2 regions of the Nocardia sp. NPDC051052 genome follow, and region 2 is predicted to be linked to the other one. Evidence: riboswitches for the same ligand, from Rfam matches in the RefSeq annotation. Region 2 holds a riboswitch; the other holds the start of a gene.
What was found. A riboswitch is a leader RNA that binds a small molecule or an ion and turns the genes downstream of it on or off. The one in region 2 is predicted to bind glycine.
Positions count from the first base shown of each region.

Region 1: linked by a shared signal. The riboswitch ahead of glyA (serine hydroxymethyltransferase) and the one ahead of gcvP (aminomethyl-transferring glycine dehydrogenase) in region 2 are both predicted to bind glycine.

Region 1 is NZ_JBITFL010000006.1:642,560-650,258, forward strand. It holds gene ACIBCN_RS24220 (PQQ-dependent sugar dehydrogenase) at 1-904, shown strand, start outside; gene ACIBCN_RS24225 (L-serine ammonia-lyase) at 1,680-3,047, opposite strand; gene glyA (serine hydroxymethyltransferase) at 3,044-4,339, opposite strand; glycine riboswitch at 4,378-4,471, opposite strand; gene ACIBCN_RS24235 (IclR family transcriptional regulator) at 4,684-5,469, opposite strand; gene ACIBCN_RS24240 (putative nucleotidyltransferase substrate binding domain-containing protein) at 5,482-7,344, opposite strand; gene ACIBCN_RS24245 (GMC family oxidoreductase) at 7,352-7,699, opposite strand, start outside.
Region 2 is NZ_JBITFL010000006.1:91,506-99,204, forward strand. It holds gene ACIBCN_RS21570 (MerR family transcriptional regulator) at 1-784, shown strand, start outside; gene ACIBCN_RS21575 (bifunctional nuclease family protein) at 1,048-1,521, shown strand; gene ACIBCN_RS21580 (MerR family transcriptional regulator) at 1,728-2,321, shown strand; glycine riboswitch at 2,577-2,676, shown strand; gene gcvP (aminomethyl-transferring glycine dehydrogenase) at 2,827-5,649, shown strand; gene ACIBCN_RS21590 (VWA domain-containing protein) at 5,775-7,442, opposite strand; gene ACIBCN_RS21595 (WhiB family transcriptional regulator) at 7,553-7,699, opposite strand, start outside.

The DNA.
Region 1 (7,699 bases), 550 kb from region 2:
CCTGCCGGGAGGTGACGCACTGGTCGCGCAGCGCGATACCGGGGTGATCTTGCGGCTCACGCCGGGCGCCAAGCCCACGCAGGCTTATCGTGTCCCGGGTGTGGTGGCACGCGGCGAGGGCGGACTGCTCGGCATCACGGTGTCACCGAAGTACGCCGAAAACGGTTATGTCTATGCGTATTTCACTGCCAGCGGCGACAATCGAATCGTGCGATTTCGCCTCGACGGGCAGCCGGAGGTGATCTTCAAAGGAATCGCGAAGGCCACTATTCACAATGGCGGCCGCATCGCCTTCGGGCCCGACGGCATGCTCTATGTCGGAGTCGGCGACGCCGGACAGTCGAGTAGAGCGCAAGATCCGGCGAGTCCCAATGGGAAGATCCTCCGCCTGGACGCCGACGGGAAACCCGCGCCGGGAAACCCGACCCCGAATTCCCCGGTCTACACCCTCGGCCACCGTAACGTGCAGGGCCTGGCGTGGGATGCGACCGGACGCCTCTATGCGACCGAATTCGGTCAGGACACCTACGACGAGATCAATCTGATCCAGCCGAATCGCAACTACGGCTGGCCCGTCGTCGAGGGCAAAGGCGACACCCAGGGCGGCCGATACACCAATCCGCTGATCACCTGGCCCACCAGTGAGGCCTCACCCTCCGGCCTAGCGATCACCGCGAACACGTTGTACGTCGCGGCATTACGCGGCGAACGACTGTGGACGATCCCCCAGAAACCAGACGGCACCCTCGGCACCCCCTCGTCCCAACTACGTGACCGCTACGGCAGACTGCGCACCACACAGGTCGCACCGGACGGCGCCCTCTGGCTCACCACCTCCAACACCGACGGCCGCGGCGACGTCCGCCCCGGCGACGACCGAATCATCCGCTTCCCAGCCCACTGACCCCGTCGACGACCACCACCCGCACACCCCCTCTGTCAGCCGCTCACCGTTTCTGTGACCCGCACACCCGCTATACCTGATGTGCGGGTCACAGAAACGGTGAGCGGCCAAAACAAGCGGTGCGGATACGGTGAGCGGCCAGGAACAAGCAGTGCGGATCGGGAACCCCACAGGCCCAAAACGCCTACCGGACATGCTCACTCTTCCGAAGCGCTCGCGAACAGCACCACAGCCAGATGACCACGCTGGAACCCGACACCACGCACCTGACCGATAACTAAGGCCGGGGACCCCACCTCACGTGCCCAGCACTACTCCGGTCATCCCACGGACTAGTCGAAAACCCCGAGGCCAGTACACTCTCGGAGGTCTCTCGGTATACGAATCCGGATCAGTACACGCAGAGATCCCCGTCAAGGTGTACCGATCCGGGCAAGTGCTACTTAGGACTCTAAAGGTGGACAGTCCCAAGAAAGCTGAAGACCTGTCCACGTTTTCCCGTGAAGTAGTGCTGAGCGCGCCGCCTGCCGTACCCGGCTTTAGTCACCAGTCAGGCGCGCAACCTCCAGCTCCAGAGGTGGTCACCTGGCTGTGGTTGCGTCTCAAGCGCTTTGGACAAGAGAGGTCGGTCAGCGCCGGATGGGTCGTCAACAGACCCGCGAAAGCGTGCCCCCGCCGGTACCACTGAAAATCCGCACTCTTCCTCGGGATACGCACCCGGAATAGGGCCCTAAAGTCAGTGCGGGACCCGAGATAGGGTGCGGATTTGCGGGGGTCAGCATTCGACGACGGCTACGGCTAGGCCGCCTCGGGAGGTTTCCTTGTATTTGTCGAGCATGTCGGCGCCGGTGGCGCGCATGGTTTGGATTACCTGGTCCAGGGATACGTGGTGGATGCCGTCGCCGCGGATTGCCATGCGGGCGGCGGTGATTGCTTTGACGGCGGCGATGCCGTTGCGTTCGATGCAGGGGATTTGGACCAGGCCGCCGATGGGGTCGCAGGTGAGGCCGAGGTTGTGTTCCATGCCGATTTCGGCGGCGTTCTCGATCTGCTGTGGTGTGCCGCCGAGCACGGCGGCGAGTCCGGCGGCGGCCATGGCGCAGGCGGAGCCGACTTCGCCCTGGCAGCCGACTTCGGCGCCGGAGATCGAGGCGTTCTCCTTCATCAGTTGGCCGATGGCGCCTGCGGTCAGCAGGAATTCGACGACGCTGTCCTCGTTGCCGGTGATGAAACGCTGAATGTAGTGCAGCACAGCGGGAATGATGCCCGCGGCACCATTGGTGGGCGCGGTGACGACGCGGCCGCCCGCGGCGTTCTCCTCGTTGACCGCCATCGCGTACAGCGTGACCCACTCCATCGCGCGTAGCGGATCGTTCTCCTCGGCTTCGGTGGCGAGGCGCTCGAACAGTGTCGCGGCGCGGCGTCGCACCCGCAGGCTGCCCGGCAGCACCCCGCCCGTCGACATCCCGCGTTCGACGCAGCGCCGCATGACCTGCCAGATGTCGATCAGCTCCGCGCGCACCTGATCCGCACTGCGCCAGGACATTTCGTTGGCCAGCACCACCGAGCTGATCGACAGCCCGGTGGCGGCGGTGATCGCGAGCAGCTCATCGGCCGAACGGAACGGGTACGCGACCGCGGCCGGTGCCTCGACGGCGCGCCCGTCGATCTCCTCCTCGTCGAGGACGAAACCGCCACCGACCGAGAAGTATCGGCGCTCGAGCAGTACCCGCCCCGCCTCATCGCGCGCGCTGAACAACATCCCGTTGGTGTGGAACGCCAACCTCGTCAGCCCGAGCAGTTCGATGTCGCTGTCGACGCCGAACCCGATCGACTGCACGCCACCGAGATACAACCGGCCGGCGGCCCGCGCCGCGGCGACGGTAGCGGTCAGCGCGTCCGGATCGATGCTCTCCGGCTGCGCACCGGACAACCCGGCCACCACCGCATCGACCGTGCCGTGGCCGCGCCCGGTCGCGCCGAGCGAACCGTACAGCTGAACCCGGATCGCGGCCGTGCCGTGCAGCACGTCGGCGTCCTTCAGCCGCTCGACGAACGCGGCCGCGGCCCGCATCGGCCCGACCGTGTGCGAACTCGACGGCCCGATACCGACCCGGAACAGGTCGAAGACGCTGATCGTCACGCCGGGTTCCGCAGCCCGAGGTACAGCGGGAACCGCTGGGCCAGCGCGTCCACCCGCGCGGTCAGCGCCGCGGCGTTCGCACCACCGCACAGGGCTGTCGCGATGATGTCGGCGACCTCGGCGAACGCGGCGGTGTCGAAGCCGCGCGCGGCCAGCGCGGGCGTGCCGATCCGCAGCCCCGAGCTGATCATCGGCGGGCGCGGATCGAACGGAATCGCGTTGCGGTTCACCGTGATTCCCAAGGTCTGCAGCAGATCCTCGGCCTGCTTGCCGTCCAGTTCGGCATCGCGCAGATCGACAAGCACCAGGTGCACATCGGTGCCGCCGCTGACCACGCCGATGCCCGCGGCCCGGCAGTCCGGCGCCAGCAGCCGGTCGGCGAGCACGCGCGCGCCGATGAGCGTGCGCTCCTGCCGCTCGCGGAACGCCGGTTCGGCCGCCATCTTGAACGCGACCGCCTTCGCGGCGATGACATGCTCGAGCGGTCCGCCCTGCTGCCCGGGAAAGACCGCCGAATCCAGCTTCTTGCCCAAATCCGCTGTGGCGAGGATGAATCCACCGCGCGGGCCACCCAGCGTCTTGTGTGTGGTCGAGGTGACGACGTGCGCGTGCGGCACCGGCGAGGGATGCAGCCCGGCCGCGACCAGCCCGGCGAAGTGCGCCATATCGACCATCAGGTACGCACCGACTTCGTCGGCGATCCGCCGGAATTCGGCGAAGTCGAGGTGCCGAGGGTAGGCCGACCAGCCCGCGACGATCAGCTTCGGCCGATGCTCGCGGGCGAGCCGCGCCACCTCCGCCATGTCGACCAGCTGGTCGTCGGCCCGAACATGGTACGCCGCAACGTCATACAGCCGACCGGAGAAGTTGGCCTTCATACCATGCGTGAGGTGACCGCCGTGGTCCAGCGCCAACCCGAGGATGCGGTCACCGGCGCGCAGTAGCGCGTGCATCACCGCCGCGTTCGCCTGCGCCCCCGAATGTGGTTGCACGTTGACGTATTCGGCGCCGAACAGCGCGCGCAGCCGCTCGATGGCCAGCGTTTCGATCTCGTCGACGTACTCGCAGCCGCCGTAATAGCGGCGTCCGGGATAGCCCTCGGCGTACTTGTTGGTGAGCACTGTGCCCTGGGCCTGCATCACCGCGAGCGGCGCGTAGTTCTCCGAGGCGATCATTTCCAGTCCGCGCTGCTGGCGGTTGGTCTCCTGATCGACCAGAGCGGCGACGACCGGGTCGAATTCGCGCAGCGAGACGTCGAGTTCGGTGCGGAGGGCAGAGCCAGGATCAGCCATGGGGAGCCTTTCGTCGACGCGTATGCGCTGGGTGTGGCTCCTCCCGCTCTGTCCTAGGGCCTGAGAGATTCACGCGTTGCGCGTTTGCCCCGTCGGCGAGTGCGTGGTGCACTACTTTTCAGAGTTGCCTTATGCGCGGCGGTACTGGGCCTGAGAGATTCCCGGGAGGTGTTGCTCCTTCGGCTCTCCGTCACGTGGACGGAGATCTCCCGCTGCGTGTGCGGCGTATTCAGTTATTAGTTGAAGCCAGTTGTTGTTGCGCATAGCGCAACAACTGCGTGACACGCGACTCAGTATTGTCGGCGGCCGCGCGCGTTGTCAATGGCGAACGATACCCCAGCTGGTCAGCCGAAGTAGCCCAGCCGATGGCTGATTTCCGCGGCGCTCGCGATCGCCAGTTCCGCCGTCGGCGCGAAGCGCTCGGGACCCAGCCGATAGGACGGTCCCGAAACACTCAGTGCCGCAACCATCACCCCGCTGCTGTCGAAGACGGGGGCGGCGACGGCGTTCAGCCCGATCTCCAATTCCTCACGCACACTTGCCCATCCGCGCTCCCGGACCGTCACCAACTGCGCCGCGAGATCCGCGACCTTGGTCAGGGTGTTGGCGGTATACGCCTCCAACTTCGGGCCGACCTGCTTGCGCAGCGCCGCCGGTTCGAGACCGGACAGCAGCACCTTGCCGCTCGAGGTGGCGTGCGCCGGGCAACTCTGCCCGACCCAGGACCGCAGCGCGATCGAGCCGGTGCCTGCTGCCTCCACGATGTTGATGATCCGATTACCGTCCAGCACAGCGATATTCGTGGTCTCCCCCGTTTCGGCGGCCAGCGCGTTGCACGCGTCCTGGCTCTGCCCGACGAGATCGACCTGCGCGCTGGTGGATCCGGCCAGCCGGACGATGGAGAAGCCCAGCCGGTACTTGCCACGGTCGGAGAGTTGCTCGACGTAACCGCGCGATTCCAGCACGGCGATCAATCGGGAGACGGTAGATTTGTGCACACCGAGTTCGGCGGCGATCTCCGTGACACCGGCCTGGCCCAGCTTGGCGATGATCTCCATCACCAGCAGTGCGCGGTCGACCGACTGCACCGCAGCGGTCCGGCTCGTGTCCTCACCATCCTGTTTCGCCATGACGCCGTCATTCTAAGCCGAGGTGATCGCGATACCTCGAACGCGTCGCTGCACGGCCGCGATCTCGCGCAACGCGTCGTTGAGCAGGCTCCGATTCAACGGCGACAATTCCGGCATCAGCACGATGTCGCCCGGCCGATGCCCCGCGGCCAGTTGCTCAACCTGATGCACCATCCGCATGCACTGCAGCATGACGAACACCTCGGTGAGCACCGCGGCGTCGCGCTCGGCGATGACACCGGCGGACGCGGCGGCGGCCAACCGCACCGGCGTCGTCGCGGCGGTCACCCCGGCCGCCAGCCCGCCCCACCGGGCGAGGTTGACGATGGGGACCAGCGCGTGACTCTTCAGATCGAACGTGCCGCCGCGCCGGGACAGCACATCCCGCAGCGACCGCGCCCGCACCCGCCCGGACAACGCGTCGAGCAGCTGCAGGCGCAACGCGTTCGGATAGTCGGCCCGCATCCGGCCGAACGCGGCGGGCACCGCGTGCAGCGCGGGATCACCCCACACCACCCGCCCGTCGATCAGCAGTGACGACATGACCAATCCGCGATCGATCAGCGGATCGTCCAGCCAACGGGCCGCCGCCTTCATCCAATCCGACCGGGACCGGGCGAATTTCGGTTTCGCGGCGATCGCCCCGTTGCTGTCCGCGGGTAACCCACACGCATCCAGAATGGCGTGCGTCCGCTCGGCGATCGCACGCAGTTGGCCACTGGCGGTGGACAATTCGTCGGCCCAGGACAGCGCGCTGTCCACGTCCGAGGACGGCATCGCCTCGCGCCTGGCGATACTGCCGAGCGTCAACCACGCGAACCCGACACTAGGCGCGTCGGCGGATTCGGCGAGCGCCAATTCGAGGGCTTTGCGGATCACCGAGTCGATGACGACGGAGAGAATGCCGCTCGTCGCCGACGCCTTGGTCCCGTTGCGGAACAGATCGACCGTCGTGCCCGGAATGTCGCGAGCGGCTCGCTGCAGCTGGGTCGCGTCCGTTGCCGCACCGATCGCACGGCGCAGCACGAAGCTCTGCCGCGCCGAGGCCGCCAGCAGCTCCGAGTCGTCGAGCACGCCCAGTACCTCGCCTCGCCGGGAGACCACCGGCATGTGCCGCAGCCCGGCCTCCAGCATCTCCATCAGCACGGTCTCGGCGGGCAGGTCCGCGCTCACCCGCCGGGCCGGCGCGCTCATCGCCTGCGCGATCGGCACGTCCACCGACAGTCCGGCCGCCACCACCTTGACCCGCAGGTCCTGGTCGGTGAAGATGCCGAAGTCGCCGTCGGGCAACCGGATCAGCACCGACGAGGCGTGCCGCTCGGTCATCCGGATCACCGCGTCGCGGACGCTGGTGTCCGGTGTCACGAAAACCGCGGCCGCCGTGACGAGTTCACCCGCCGGACGGGCGCCGAGCACCTGCGCCATCGGGGTTCGGTTGCCGGACACCGTCTTCCACGCCGACGACGCAAGAAACGCCAGCCCATCCGGTTGCGCGAACTGCGCGCGGACGAGCGCGCCGGGCAATCGGATCAGCACGCTGGTTTCGGCTGCCAGCGCGACGAATTCGGCGCTGCCGCCGGTCAGCAACGGCACATAGCCGAAGATTCCACCGGCCTCGATCGTATCGATCGTGCGACCGTCGTCGGACTGCGGCGACGTGGCGGCGTCAGGACCGCTGCGACGCAGGATGACTCGGCCGGACCGCACCATCCAGATGTCCTCGGGCACCTGCGTCGAGTAGTCGCTGATCACCGTGCCCGCCGCGAAGTCGTGCAGCGACGACGCCGCGGCGAGGCGGTGGAGCTCGGCGGTCGGCATCGACTGGAACGGTGCGTGCCCGCCGAGGACCGCCGCTAGTTCGCCCTCCGCAGGCATCTCCCGCTCACGTGGTCCGCAGGAGATCCGCGCATTTCTCCGCCATGGCCATGACAGTAATGTTCGGGTTCACCGCGGGCAATTTCGGCATCGCGGACGCGTCGACCACCCGCAGCCGCGACACCCCCTTCACCCGCAGCTCGGGATCGAGCACCGCCATCGGGTCGTCGACCGCGCCCATCCGCGCTGTGGCGGCCGGGTGGTAGACGGTGTTGTGGGTGGCGTGGATATAGCTGATCAGCTCGTCGTCGGTTGTCGCGTCCGGTCCCGGCGCGAGTTCGGCGGCGATCCACTCGCGCAGCGGCGCCTGCTCGGCGATCTTGCGGGCCAGCCGGACGCCGGCGAGCATGACCCG
Region 2 (7,699 bases):
CTCCGTGCTCGACCTGCTGCGCCCGGATTTTCCGGACGTCACCATCTCGAAGATCCGCTTCCTCGAAGCGGAGGGCCTCATTCGGCCGGAGCGCACGCCCTCGGGCTACCGCAGATTCTCCATCGCCGATTGTGAACGGCTTCGGTTCGTGCTGACCGCGCAACGCGATCAGTACCTGCCGCTGAAGGTGATCAAGGAACAACTCGAAGCGATCGACAGCGGTGCGGCGACGCTCGGCGTGCGGGAAGCCCGCGCTCGGGCGCACTCCGGCCGTACGGATGCCTCGGAGTCGGCGGTCGCCGACTCCGAGCACCCGGCCGCGTCTGGCGGGAACCGGAACGGCGCCGCGGTGCCGAGGAGGCTCGGCGTGGTGCCCAGCGAGATTTCCCCCGACGATCTGCGGTTCGACCACGAAATCCGGCTCACCCGCGCGGATCTGCTCGCGCAGGCCGAGATCGATGAGGCGTTCCTCAACGATCTGATCCGGGCCAACCTGATCACCCCCGGCGCCGCCGGATTCTTCGACGGCGACGCCGTGACGCTAGCCAAGACCGCCAAGGCGATGGCCGAATTCGGTTTGGAGGCACGGCATTTGCGTGCGTTCAAGCTGGCCGCCGATCGCGAGGCCGCGCTGGTCGCGCAGATCGCCGCCCCGATCGCGAAGAGCCGCGACGCCGGTGCGCGCGCCAGGGCAGAGGAAACGGTGCGCGAACTCGCGGCGCTGTCGCTGACGTTGCACGCCTGCCTGGTGAAGTCGTCGGTACGGACGTCGCTGGGCGGCTGAACATCCCGTTGAACCGCTGACACGGGATCCGCGTCATGTTTCGGTCATCCAACACGCCGATTTCGGCTGTGCACACGGACCGCTGCACTCGCGCGGGTTCGCCTAGACTCGTGGTACGGCGAGCTCTGCGGTGGTCGTGCCGGGCGGCCGGCGTGCGGCTGGTGTGAAGTAATGGGAGGCAGTGCGATGAGTGAGCGAAGCGAACGAATCATGTCACAGCGTGCATCGCGCATGCCGGAGCCGAGCGTTAGCGAGGCGCAGGCATGAGTGAAATGCGTGTGATCGGCATTCGTGTCGAGCAGCCACAGAATCAGCCCGTGCTGTTGCTCCGTGAGGTTTCGGGGGATCGGTACCTACCAATCTGGATCGGGCAGGCCGAGGCGACCGCGATCGTGCTGGAGCAGGAGGGGGTGACCCCGATTCGCCCGCTGACCCACGATCTGATCAAGATCCTGATCACCGAGCTCGGGCACACCCTCAAGGAAGTGCGCATCGTCGATCTGCAGGAGGGCACCTTCTACGCCGATCTGGTGTTCGAGAACGATCTGCACATCTCGGCGCGGCCGTCCGATTCGGTAGCGATCGCGTTGCGGGTGGGTTGCCCGATCTACGCCGAGGAGCCGGTGCTCGAGGAGGCCGGGCTGGTGATGCCGGACGAGCGCGAGGACGAGGTGGAGAAGTTCAAGGAATTCTTGGAGTCGGTCTCACCCGACGACTTCAAGGCCACAGATAGCTGAACAGGATCTTTCCGGCAATCCGGCGTTTTCGCGGGATGACCGGGGGCTCAGCCCTTAACCAGAGCTTGAGAGTTTAACCGCGCGTCGCGTTTGGCCTGACGATGGTGCTCCCTGGACAATCAGGGGGAGTAATCTCGATAGTTGGGCCACGTCCGTTTTGGCCAGGTCGTCAGCACAGCAGTGGTCGAAACGGAGCCGGGTCATCGATGAGGCTAGCCGTCGGCGAAGCAAGGGAGTGGTCAGTGGCAGAGCAATCGCAGGATGTGGTACAGCCAGGCCTGTTCCCGGACGACTCGGTTCCCGACGATCTGGTCGGCTACCGGGTTCCCAGTGCATGCCAGGTGGCCGGGATCACCTACCGGCAGCTCGACTACTGGGCGCGCACCGGATTGGTCGTGCCCTCCATCCGCAGCGCCGCGGGCTCGGGGAGTCAGCGGCTGTACTCGTTCAAGGACATCCTGGTCCTGAAGATCGTGAAGCGGCTGCTCGACGCGGGCATCTCGCTGCAGAACATCCGGATCGCGGTCGACCATCTACGCAGCAGGGGAGTGCAGGATCTCGCCGGGATCACGCTGTTCTCCGACGGCACCTCGGTGTACGAGTGCACCTCGGCCGAGGAGGTAGTCGATTTACTGCAGGGCGGGCAGGGCGTTTTCGGTATCGCCATCAGCGGTGCCATGCACGAACTCACCGGCGCTATCGCCAATTTCCCCGCCGAACGCGCGTCCGCGGTGACGGAACGGCCGGAGGACGAGCTGTCCTACCGGCGTAAGGCGCGGATGAGCCGCAAGACCGGTTAAAAGTAGACAACTGACATAGCACCCCGCCTCCCCGACATGTCGAGGGTAGCGGGGTGTTGTGCTGGGTGGCACCTGGTTTTCGAGTGCGGGACGGCTTGGTTTGAAACGTATCAAAAACATTGTGTTAAGTAGATATGCGCATCTATATATGTTCCTAGCTGACAGCCCGGCGCACGAGCGTGACCAGCACGACACCCGCAAGGGCGGGACCAGTGACACGTTCCGGCGTGTCGTCGGCTTAAACTGGTGGCGCGCCAACGCCGTGCGGGAGAGTCCCGGGTTCGACAGAGTCCGGGCGCCGAAGGAGCAGCACCTCCCCGTCAATCTCTCAGGCATCAGGGACCGTGCGGGCTTGGGCGCCTCTGGAAAGCGGTGGCTTCGGGCCGCCCGCCCATGGGGAAAGGGGCTCGACCTTCATTACGGTCGCGCGCCCGAATCTCTCAGGCAACACGACAGAGGGGGAGGGCTGGTACCCGTCGACCGCCCGTCGACCCGCCCGACCCACATGGGAGCTGCCGTGACTCGTTCATTCGCCGACCGCCATATCGGACCCGATCGGGGCGAAATCGCCCGGATCCTGGACGTCGTCGGCGTCGACTCGCTCGACGAGCTAGCCACGAAGGCCCTGCCCGCCACCATCATCGACGGATCCGGACTAGCCGGATTGCCGCCTGCCGCAACCGAACACGAGGTGCTGGCCGAACTCGCCGGGCTGGCCCACTCGAACACCGTGGCCACCTCGATGATCGGGCTCGGCTACTACGACACGCTGACCCCGCCGGTGCTGGTGCGCAACCTGCTGGAGAACCCGGCCTGGTACACGGCCTACACGCCGTACCAGCCGGAGATCAGCCAAGGCAGGCTCGAGGCGCTGCTCAACTTCCAGACCATGGTGTCGGAGCTGACCGGCATGGACGTGGCCAACGCGTCCATGCTCGACGAGGCCACCGCGGCCGCCGAGGCGATGACGCTGCTGCAGCGGGCCAGCCGGTCCAAGTCGGCGCGGCTGGTCATCGACACCGACCTGTTCCCGCAGACCAAGACCGTGCTCACCACTCGGGCCTATCCGCTCGGGATCGAACTGGTGCCCGCGGATCTGTCCGCCGGTGAGCTGCCCGAAGGTGAATTCTTCGGTGTGCTCGTGCAGACGCCCGGTGCGTCCGGCCGCGTGGTGGACTGGACGTCGCTGATCGGCGCGGCGCACGAGCGTGGCGCGTTGGTCGCGGTGGGCGCGGACCTGCTGGCGCTGACGCTGATCGCTTCGCCGGGTGACCAGGGCGCGGACGTGTGCTTCGGCACCACCCAGCGTTTCGGTGTTCCGCTCGGGTTCGGCGGCCCGCACGCCGGGTATCTGGCAGTGCGCACGGCGTATGCCAGGCAGCTGCCGGGCAGGCTGGTCGGGGTGTCGGTGGACGCGGACGGCGATGTCGCCTACCGGCTGGCGCTGCAGACTCGTGAGCAGCACATCCGCCGGGAGAAGGCCACCTCCAACATCTGTACCGCGCAGGTGCTGCTCGCCATCGTCGCGGCGATGTACGCGAGCTACCACGGTGCCGACGGCCTGCGCGAGATCGCTCGTCGCGTGCATCGGCATGCCGCCGCCATCGCTGCCGGTCTCGATGGTGCGGTCGTGCACGATACGTTCTTCGACACCGTGCTGGCGCACGTGCCCGGCGGTGCGGAAGCCGTTGTCGCGAAGGCGAAGTCGCGGGGGATCAACCTGCGCCTGGTCGACGCCGATCATGTCGGTATCGCGTGCGACGAAGCGACGACGGAGTCGCACGTCGCGGCCGTGCTCGAATCCTTCGGCACCGCACTGTCTTCCGAGCAGTCCGCACCGGCGCCCGCCGTCGCGATCGAGAACCGGACCTCGGAGTTCCTCGATCACCCGGCGTTCACCAAGTACCACACCGAAACGGCCATGCTGCGCTACCTGCGGTCGCTGTCCGACAAGGACATCGCGTTGGACCGCAGCATGATTCCGCTCGGCTCCTGCACCATGAAGCTCAACGCGACCGCCGAGATGGAGGCCATCACCTGGCCCGGCTTCGCCCGCGTGCACCCGTACGCGCCGGTTGAGGACGCGCCGGGCCTGCTGCAGGTGATCCACGATTTGGAGCGGTGGCTGTCCGACATCACCGGCTACGACTCGGTGAGCCTGCAGCCGAACGCGGGCAGCCAGGGCGAGTACGCCGGCCTGCTGGCGATCCGGCGCTACCACCTGGATCGTGGTGACACACACCGGGATACCTGCCTGATCCCGTCCAGCGCGCACGGCACCAACGCGGCCTCGGCGGCGATGGCCGGGCTGCGCGTCGAGGTGGTCAAGTGCCGCGAGAACGGCGACGTCGACCTGGACGACCTGCGTGCCAAGATCGCCGACCACGCGGATCGGCTGGCCTGCATCATGATCACCTACCCGTCCACGCACGGCGTCTACGAGCACGAGGTCGCCGAACTGTGCGCGCTGGTGCACGACGCGGGTGGTCAGGTGTACGTCGACGGCGCGAACCTGAATGCCCTTGTCGGGCTTGCTCGTCCGGGTCGGTTCGGCGGCGACGTCAGCCACCTGAACCTGCACAAGACGTTCTGCATCCCGCACGGCGGCGGCGGTCCGGGTGTCGGCCCGGTCGCGGTCCGTTCGCACCTGGCGCCCTACCTGCCGGGCGACCCGCTGGTGACCGACTCGCACGCGGTGTCGGCCGCCAACTACGGCTCCGCCTCGATCCTGCCGATCACCTGGGCCTACATCCGGATGATGGGCGCGGACGGCCTGCGCGACGCCACCCTGACGGCCATCGCCTCGGCCAACTACATCGCACGCAAGCTCGATGAATACTTCCCGGTGCTCTACACCGGTGAGCACGGCATGGTCGCGCACGAGTGCATCCTGGATCTGCGGGAGATCACCAAGCGGACCGGCGTGACCGTCGACGATGTCGCGAAGCGGCTGGCGGACTACGGTTTCCACGCGCCGACCATGAGCTTCCCGGTCGCGGGCACGCTGATGGTCGAGCCGACCGAGAGCGAAAACCTGGCCGAGCTGGACGATTTCATCGAGGCGATGATCGCGATCCGCAAGGAGATCGATCAGGTCGCGGCCGGCGTCTGGCCGGTCACCGACAACCCGCTGCGCGGCGCGCCGCACACCGCGGCCTGCCTGGTCGGTGAGTGGGACCACCCGTACACCCGCGAAACCGCCGTGTACCCACGCGGTCTCGGCCACGCACGCGCCAAGGTCTGGCCCCCCGTCCGCCGCATCGACGGCGCGTACGGCGACCGCAACCTGGTCTGCTCCTGCCCCCCGCTGGAGGCGTACGCCGACTGACCAACCCGACCGAAGACGCCCGTCAGCCCCCAACACCGACTGACTGCGCCCTTCGGTCCAGTGGCAACCCGGCATCGACCGAAGGCGCCCTTCATCGGCTGAGGCCGGGCGAGGGGCGCCTTCGGTCAGGGGGTGGTCAGGGATTGGACGATCGCGGAGCCGAAGGCGATGTCGTCGGAGGTGGCGAGGCGGGTGTAGGTGCCGCCGGTCTGCTCGGAGATGCTCTTCAGCGTCTGCGTGCCTTGGCCGCCGATTACGATGATGTCGACTCGGACGGGGTGGTCCTTGTCGATCGCGGCCGCCATGTCGCTGGCGAGTTTGGCGCCGGTGACCGTCGAGTCGTCCTCGGGTCCGTCGGTGATGAGCAGTACCGAATTCGTCCGGCCCGCCGTGTATCCGTTGATGGCGCTCTTGTACGCGGCGATCAGGGTCGGGTACGCCTGATCGGATCGTAGGTCGCTGGCCTTGACGGCTTCGAGTGCGTTGCCGAGTTTCGTGCGCTGATCGTTGGAGAGTGCGGCGGTGGCGGCCTGTACCTTGTAAGGCGATGTGCCATCGAGGTTCTTGCCGTAGGTCCAGAGGCCGAGGCCGAAGTCGGGTGGCATCACGGTCAGCGTGGAGTTCAGTGCGGCAAGGACATTCGCGAGCCGGGTCATCGAACCGTCGGAGGTCGCCATGGACGCCGAGACATCCACCAGGACAGTGGATTGCACACCGAGCACCGGATGGGCCAGGGTGGCACGGACTTTGTCGAGTGCGGCGCGCGGCGGCGCCGGGGTGGCGGCGGGCGCGGTGGTGAAGCCGGCCGCGGTGAAGGCCTGGGCCTGCTCGGGGGCGCGCAGGTAATCGGCGAAGAGGCCGCCGATCAGATTCTGTGTCTTGTCGACCCACGGTCCCGACATCAGCGCGGCCGGGTGATCGGCGGTCGGTGCGGCACCGCCCGGGTGGAAGACGGCAAGTCCCGCTTGGCTTTTCACCTGCTGCTCGGTGGTGGCGACGGCGTGCACGGCGGCGGACTGCGGTGTGCCCGCGATGATGCCGAAGGCCGCGGTGGTATCGGCGGCGTCCGGTGCGTTGGCGGCGAGCCCGGAGACGGCGGAGACGGCCTGCCCGGAATTGGCGGCCTGCTCGCTGAGCGGTTCGGCGCCCGACACCGCGGAGCCGACCGCGACGGCGGCGGCCAGTGCGGAGTCGCCGGGCGGCAGTGCCATGCGCAAGCCGCCCCAGCCTGACAGTCCGACGTCGTTGAGCGAACCTTGTTGCAGGCGTGGCAGATCCGCCCAGGTGGTCTTGGCTTGTTCCAGCGCGCCGCGCAATTCGTCCGGCACCGCGAGCACGATCGGGCTCGCCGCGATAGGCGCGGGCGTGCCTTCGATCAGGCCGGGCACCCGCATGGACTCGATGGAGCGCGTCGAATCGGGGATCCACAGCACCGGCTGCGGGCCGAGGTTCTGATCCCACGGCTTGCCGTCGGTGAACGCGGCGACGATCGCGGCCGACGGCTGCGCGGTCACCACCACCTGCGCGCAGTGGTCACGCACCTTCGGTTTGGTCGCGTTGTACCGGTCCGCCGCGCCGCGGACCTGCGCGGCGATGTCCGGGTCGGCGGTCACATAGAGCGTCGCGGGTCCAGAAACACATTCCGCCGCGGCGGCGCTGTCCTCGTCGGCCGCTCGGTCGCGTAGCTGAAACCACGCGACGACGCCGAGGACCAGCAGCACGATGGCCACCACTGCGATAACCGGACCTTTGCTGACGCCCCGGGTTTTGGTTCCGCTGCGATGAGTACCCACGCCGCACAGTCTATGTTCACCTGCGGTTTGCAGGCTCGGTGAGTCTTGCCTTCGGCGGCGAGCCGTAGCAAAGTTCGCCGCCGTGTCCCGGCGGGACACCGCGGCGGTGCTCACGGGCGGATCAGCTGCCCGCGGTCGAACTCGTGGCCGCCCCACACCCCGGACTGGCCGGTGCGGGCGGCGAACTCGCCGCAGGCCGCGCGGATCGGGCAGTCCGCGCAGATGCCGCGCGCGTAGGCGAAGTCCTGCGACGGGTA